Regions from separate parts of the Metabacillus sp. KH_069 genome, predicted to be linked through region 1. Evidence: riboswitches for the same ligand, from Rfam matches in the RefSeq annotation. Region 1 holds a riboswitch; each other region holds the start of a gene.
What was found. A riboswitch is a leader RNA that binds a small molecule or an ion and turns the genes downstream of it on or off. The one in region 1 is predicted to bind thiamine pyrophosphate.

Region 2: it holds a riboswitch for thiamine pyrophosphate, as region 1 does, so the genes downstream of both, thiC (phosphomethylpyrimidine synthase ThiC) here and thiT (energy-coupled thiamine transporter ThiT) in region 1, are expected to answer to the same signal.
Region 3: it holds a riboswitch for thiamine pyrophosphate, as region 1 does, so the genes downstream of both, tenA (thiaminase II) here and thiT (energy-coupled thiamine transporter ThiT) in region 1, are expected to answer to the same signal.

What each region holds. Positions count from the first base shown of each region.
Region 1 covers NZ_CM174460.1:3,553,187-3,555,453, forward strand. Annotated here, with positions in the region: gene AC3ISE_RS17955 (ABC transporter permease) at 1-606, opposite strand, end outside; gene AC3ISE_RS17960 (MTH1187 family thiamine-binding protein) at 581-871, opposite strand; TPP riboswitch at 973-1,085, opposite strand; TPP riboswitch at 1,228-1,329, shown strand; gene thiT (energy-coupled thiamine transporter ThiT) at 1,437-2,009, shown strand; gene AC3ISE_RS17970 (hypothetical protein) at 2,112-2,267, shown strand, end outside.
Region 2 covers NZ_CM174460.1:3,894,789-3,897,055, reverse strand. Annotated here, with positions in the region: gene thiC (phosphomethylpyrimidine synthase ThiC) at 1-990, opposite strand, end outside; TPP riboswitch at 1,112-1,221, opposite strand; gene AC3ISE_RS19645 (spore germination protein) at 1,531-2,267, shown strand, end outside.
Region 3 covers NZ_CM174460.1:1,057,437-1,059,703, forward strand. Annotated here, with positions in the region: gene AC3ISE_RS05270 (monovalent cation:proton antiporter family protein) at 1-517, shown strand, start outside; TPP riboswitch at 587-696, shown strand; gene tenA (thiaminase II) at 771-1,457, shown strand; gene tenI (thiazole tautomerase TenI) at 1,454-2,062, shown strand; gene thiO (glycine oxidase ThiO) at 2,059-2,267, shown strand, end outside.

The DNA.
Region 1 (2,267 bases):
CCACTCTCCGATAACGGCTCCCATCACACTGTATGTTCCTGCTATTTTTAATCCTGAAAAAAAGAAAGGCGCTGCAGCAGGAAGTTTCAGTTTTATAAACATCTGCCTCCCGCTTGCTCCAAGCGTTTGCATGAGCTTCACCATGTCCCTGTCAACTAAACGGAATCCATCAGACAGGTTGATGGCAATCGGAAAGAAACAGACGAGCGCCACCACGATGACTTTAGGAAAAATACCGAACCCAAACCAGATGATAAGCAGTGGAGCAAGCGCGATTATGGGAATGGTCTGCGAAAGAACAAGCAGCGGTTCAACAGATTTTCGAACCCACTCTGACATGTCTATCAAAATAGCAATCAATACTCCCGCGGCTATTGCGATCAATAATCCAAGCACTGCTTCCGCCAGGGTCTGCAGGATATGGACGCCTATCGTCCCTCTCATTTCTGCAAGCGTGATGAAAATATCAGTCGGGCGCGGCAGAATCCATTTTTCCACTTTAGTGACGATGACAGCCAATTCCCATAAAAAGAAGAACGACAGCAGCACAATACCAGGAAGCGCAATCCCTGAAAGGGTGTTAACGGTATTTCTTAAGTTTTTCATCCATTGTGACCCCTTCTTTTGGACGGTAATGAATTTTCATGTGAGTCATTACCTCAGTCGCACCGGCTGAAATGCAGGCATCCTGCGCTTGCTTGACAATTTCAATCAGTCTATCAAGCTCTCCCTCCATTACCGTCTCCATTGCACCAACCTCATATTTCACTCCGGATTGCTGGACAACCTCGATGGCTTTGTCGACAATTTCATATGTATTCCCCTCTGATGATTTAGGCAGCACCTGAAATGCTAGATTTACACTGGACATTCTTTTTCCTCCTTAAATTTTTTTCATATATGAACAGCTGACCGAACGACAAAAAAGGCTGCCACTGGGGCAGCCTTAACGCATTCGCAAAGTTATGGAAAAATAACGCATCTTCCGCATTCCCTCCGCTGGCATTACCCAGATCAGGTTAAAGGGTCGATACAAGAATCAGTATCCTCTCAGCCAAGTTCACTCAGCTCCCCTGCATATATTGAATTCATGGAAACTATAGCAAGATTCCTGAAAATTGTAAAGATATAAGAAAGGGCTTTCCAAACTTTTCTGAAAAAAATCTCAATATATCCTTGTCGAATTTTGCAACTTCCTGTATAGTAGTGTCTAAATCATATATTGCATTTGACCACTTGGGGAGCCATTCGGCTGAGAGTGAACATTCTGTTCAGACCCGTTGAACCTGTATAGTTAAAGCTTACGTAGGGATGTGGCGATGGATTCAAGTGATAACCCAACCAAAGCAGTGCGTGGAAACCATCCGACATTCCCCGCATTGCTTTTTATTATGGAAAAAAACAGCCCCGGTCGAATGCCGAAAAGGGGAAAAGCTATGCAGACAAATACACGTCTTGTTTTCTTAGTAGAGGCAGCAATCCTTGGAGCGATTGCATTTCTGCTTGATTTAGCAACAAGTTTCATTGGCAAAATGCCGCAGGGCGGGTCGATCTCGCTTGCGATGATTCCAGTTCTGATCATGGGTTTTCGCCACGGTTTAAAAGGCGGACTGCTTACAGGGTTTTTACTTGGCGTTTTGCAGACGATTATGGGCTACACTACAATCGTGCATCCGGTACAGGGTTTTCTTGACTATTTTGTCGCATTTACCGTCGTGGGTGCCGGAGGAGTATTTTATAAGCAAGTCCAAAGCTCTTTGAACCCGCTAAACAAAAAACGGTTAATTACTTATGTAGTGGCGGCAGCTTTTCTCGGAAGCTTTCTGAGATTTGCAGCACATACACTTGCAGGAGCTGTATTCTTTGCAGAATTTGCAGGAGATCAGCCCGTTCTGCTGTATTCAGCCGGCTATAATGCATCGTACATGGTGCCGACATTTGTCATTTGCTCCATTATCTTAGTATTGATGCTGACAACTTCTAAATCTCTTGTCTTAAAAAGAAAATAGATTCTGGCAAAAGCACCGATTTTTTCTCGGTGCTTTTTTTGTCATAATCTCTCATTCGTCTGCATGTACTAGTAGTAATAGATTTCTTATGGAGGGCAAACGATGAATCTATCTTACTCATTCATGCTGCTGACCTTTTTATTGTCGATTATTCATTTTCTATATGGTTACTTTGAAGCTATCAGGATCAGCAACGAAGAAGATTTAGTCAGCGGCTGGTCTGTCATTTTCTCTTTTCCGCTTGCCTTTGTATTCGCA
Region 2 (2,267 bases), 340 kb from region 1:
ATCATATTGCTTTAAGATCTCGCAAATCTCCTCAAAGTGGGTATATAGAAAGTTTTCTTCGTGATGGGCTAAACACCAGCCAGCGAGAATGGATCCTCCTCGTGATACAATTCCGGTTGTTCTTTTAATGGTTAAAGGAATGTACCGCAGCAATACACCAGCATGAATAGTAAAATAATCGACCCCTTGTTCTGCCTGTTCGATTAAGGTATCTCTATAAACTTCCCAGGTCAAATCCTCAGCAATGCCATTCACTTTTTCAAGCGCCTGATAGATGGGAACTGTGCCAACAGGTACTGGAGAATTTCTGATGATCCATTCTCTGGTGGTGTGAATATCTTTGCCAGTCGATAAATCCATGATGGTATCAGCCCCCCATTTAATCGCCCATGTCATTTTTTCCACTTCTTCTTCAATGGATGAAGTGACGGCTGAGTTGCCTATATTGGCATTGATTTTGACATGGAAATGTTTGCCGATGATCATCGGCTCACTTTCTCTATGGTTGATGTTTGCCGGAATGATGGCTCTGCCGGCCGCGACTTCACTTCTAATGAATTCATGGTCCATGTTTTCACGAATGGCTATGTACTCCATCTCCGGTGTAATGATCCCTTTTCTGGCGTAATGAAGCTGAGTGACATTAGCATTCTTTTTTGCCCGGAGTACGTTTCTGTCACCAGTAAAGACGTTTCCATGTGGAGTGACATTCTCTTGGCGGCCGTTATCCTCAGGCTTTACGCTGCGCCCTGAATATACTTCAACATCCCCCCGATCAAAAATCCAGCTTCTTCTTACTTCAGGCAATCCTTTTTTAATATTAATGGCAGCTGCTGAATCTGTGTATGGACCGCTCGTATCATAAACAAGCACAGGCTCATGATTTTGCGCGAGTTCAATTTCCCTAAAAGGAACACAAATGTCCTCTCTTGATCCTGTTTTGTACCTCTTTTTGCTGCCCTCAAACGGTTTAGTAAATGCGAAATCCAATCTTAACTCCTCCTCATATCGTTTAGTAGAGTTTTGATCTGCACCCGCGAAAGAATAGAAAAAGGGTTCTGTTAATGAACAGAACCCTTGGAACAGTATGTGTAAAAAGCCAAAAAGAACGGCCTACGCCACACCGCTTCCCTACGCTGGTATCATCCAGATCAGGTTCAAAGGGTCAAAGACTCTCGTTCTTTTCTCAGTCCAGCATCATGGACTCCCCCAGCAGAATGAATAAAATATTCATTTGTTAGCAATATAGCAGGAAAAGCAGCAGGCTGCAAGTGATTATTTTCACAATTAAAAATGTTGAAAATAATCCAGGTACAAGGTTGTGGTTCCTTGTACCTGATTACAGACTGAGATAAGAAAGTATAAAAATTTGCGCTTCGATGGCGAGCGGAATCGCTCAGGCTCCTCGGACCCTTATCTGACATGCCAGCGCCAAACGGGCGCTTGCGCTTTTCTTTCTAAAATATTCGGATGCATACTTTTACCAACATACTAAGAAACTAATAAAGATTCTAGTGGAGGGGTGAGTCTATGTTTTCTTTATTCAAGAAAAAAAAACAATCAAAGCAAACGCCACAGCAGCCTATGAATACGGCACCTCCCAAAGATACCAACATACCTGTTTCTTCCCATTTTAATGTGAATATCGCAAAAATCCTGACTCACCTGGATCATACGGATGATTTAGGCCAAAGAAAGGTTATGTTCAAAGGGAAGCAAGGGTTATTGCTTTATTTTGTGCCGCTTATGATGTCTGAAAAAATCAATCAGGATATTTTAGGACCCTTGCAGCAAGCAGAGTCGGGAGAGGTTGAGGATGTTGTTGCAATTGCCTCGATTTTGAAAACGAAGGATATTCATGAAGCCATTCATTTTCTTTGTAAGGGTGCATGTTTATTTCTGATAGAAGATTTGGATTGCATTTATGCCATTGATTCTGCGCTCAATAAGGCAAGATCTGTTGAACAGCCTCAAAATGAAAAGGTTGTCCGCGGATCTCATGAAGGTTTTACGGAGAATATGGATATAAATCTCAACTTAATCAGACAAAGAATATTAGATGGAAGTCTAGTTGTGAAATACTTGGAGATTGGAAACATATCAAGAACAAGGGTAGCGGTTCTTTATATAAACCATCTAACAAACAAAGAATTAATTGAGAAAGTTCTCACGAGATTAAAGTCTATAAAAATTGATGCTGTTGATACACCCGGAATTATAGAAGAATCGATTGAGGATTCACCATATTCTCTGTTTCCGCAAATTTT
Region 3 (2,267 bases), 1.9 Mb from region 1:
TCAGATTGAAGACCTTGAAGATTATTCGATTGAAACGCTTCAGTCAAAAGGTGTTTTCAGTGCAGATATCCTGATTGCCGCTACAGGAGATGAAGATGCGAATGCGGAAATCTCCTTATTTGCGAAAGAGCTTGAAGTTGACCGGGTGATAGCAAGCATTTCGTCACCATTATTGGATGAACAGCTTAGAGCAAAGGGAATCGATGTCTTCTCTGTCCTGTTATCTACAAAAACTCTGCTCAGAGCTCTTATTGAAGCTCCTGGCATCATGAAAATTCTGACTCATAATGATTCGGCGCTGTACCAGATAAAAATGAACAACAGACGCTACGATGGCATGGTGCTTCGCAGCTTTCCCTTTACAGGCGACGTTATTTTTGTCCGTATTTTCAGGGAAAATGAATCGATTGTGCCGCATGGAGATACAGAGCTGAAACGCGGAGATCTGCTGATTCTGACTGGATCAGCTGAATATGTGGATGAGCTCAGACAAGAACTTGAATTCCATAAAAGCTGAAAGTTTTGACTTGAAAGTTTCTTTCAGCATGATATGATGTACATGTAAATATTTCTAAAATCATATATGAACTACCGCTAGGGGAGCCCTGTTAGAAGGGCTGAGATTGAAGTTTGCCTTCAAGACCCTCAGAACCTGATCTGGCTAAAACCAGCGTAGGGAAGTGGTGTAAAGGTCTATTCATACACCACTTTTCTATGCGAAAAGTGGTTTTTTGCTGTTTTCGCACCTAAAAAATGAGGAGGAACAAAACATGTCATTTTCAAAAGAATGCCGGGAGTATGCAAATAAATGGTGGGAAGGAAGCTTTGAACATCCTTTCGTAAAAGGAATTGGCGATGGCACCCTTTCAAAAGATAAATTTAAATATTATGTGATGCAGGATTCATATTACTTAACGCATTTTGCAAAAGTGCAGGCTTTTGCAGGGGCGATGGCGCCTGATTTGCATACTACTTACCGGATGTCCGTTCATTCCCAGGGAACGTACGAGGCAGAGCTCTCTCTGCATCAGCAATTTTCTGTCCTGCTTGGCATTACAGACAGGGAAAGGGAAGAATTTAAGCCATCTCCAACTGCGTATGCTTACACCTCCCATATGTACCGTTCCGTTGCGACGGGAAATCTTGGAGAAATCATCGCCGCATTACTTCCTTGTTACTGGCTCTATTATGAAGTCGGGGAGCATCTGAAAGATTGCAAACCAGGTGATGATGTTTATGAAAAATGGATCGCGACTTATCACGGTGAATGGTTTAAAGAGCTGGTTCTTGAACAGATTGCACGATTTGACGAGCTTGCTCTGCATGCAAGCGATCACGAGAGACAAATGATGAAAGAAAACTTCCTCATCAGTTCAATATATGAATATCGCTTCTGGGACATGGCGGAAAAAATGGAAGTGTGGGATGAGTCAGAAACCGTGCTGATGCAAAAGTGAAATTACATCTTGTGACAGACGGCCGTCGCAATATATCAGAGCTCATAAAAATCATCACAGACATACATACAGCTGCAGATGCCATTCATATTAGAGAAAAGAATAAATCGGCCGGGGAACTGATAGAGCTGGTTGAAGCTCTCCATCAAAATGGGGTGCCGAAATCAAAGCTTGTCATGAATGACCGGGTGGACGCCGCTGTTCTTTCTGGTTTGCATCAGGTTCAGCTCCCATCGCACAGCTTTGATGTGAAAATGGTGAAACAGAGGTTTCCGCACCTTGTCGCAGGCTGTTCTGTCCACACTGCTGCTGAAGCAATATATTGTGCTGAAAATGGGGCAGACCGGCTCCTATTCGGCCATGTATTTCAGACATCATCCAAAGAAGGTCTAAAAGCAAGAGGGATTGGCGCATTAAAAGAAATAGCGGAATCTGTCAGCATTCCTGTCATTGCAATTGGAGGAATCATTCCCGCTGTCATTCCGGAAATAAGAGATTTAAAGATTGAAGGAGCAGCCGTGATGTCCTACGTTTTTTCATCAAATCATCCTTATCATGCTGCATGTGAGATTGCAGAACAATTAAAAGGGGGAATGGGCGATTGAAACCTTTTTTTGATGCCGGTATTATCGGCGGAGGCGTCATCGGGCTTGCCTCTGCCTATTTTTTAGCGAAAGCAGGTATCCGCGTTGCGGTGTTTGAAAGCGGGAAAACAGGCAGCGGCGCATCAAGTGCTGCGGCCGGAATGCTTGGCGCCCATACTGAAACGGAAAAGGATGATGCTTTTTTCAGGTTTGCGAAAGAAAGCCA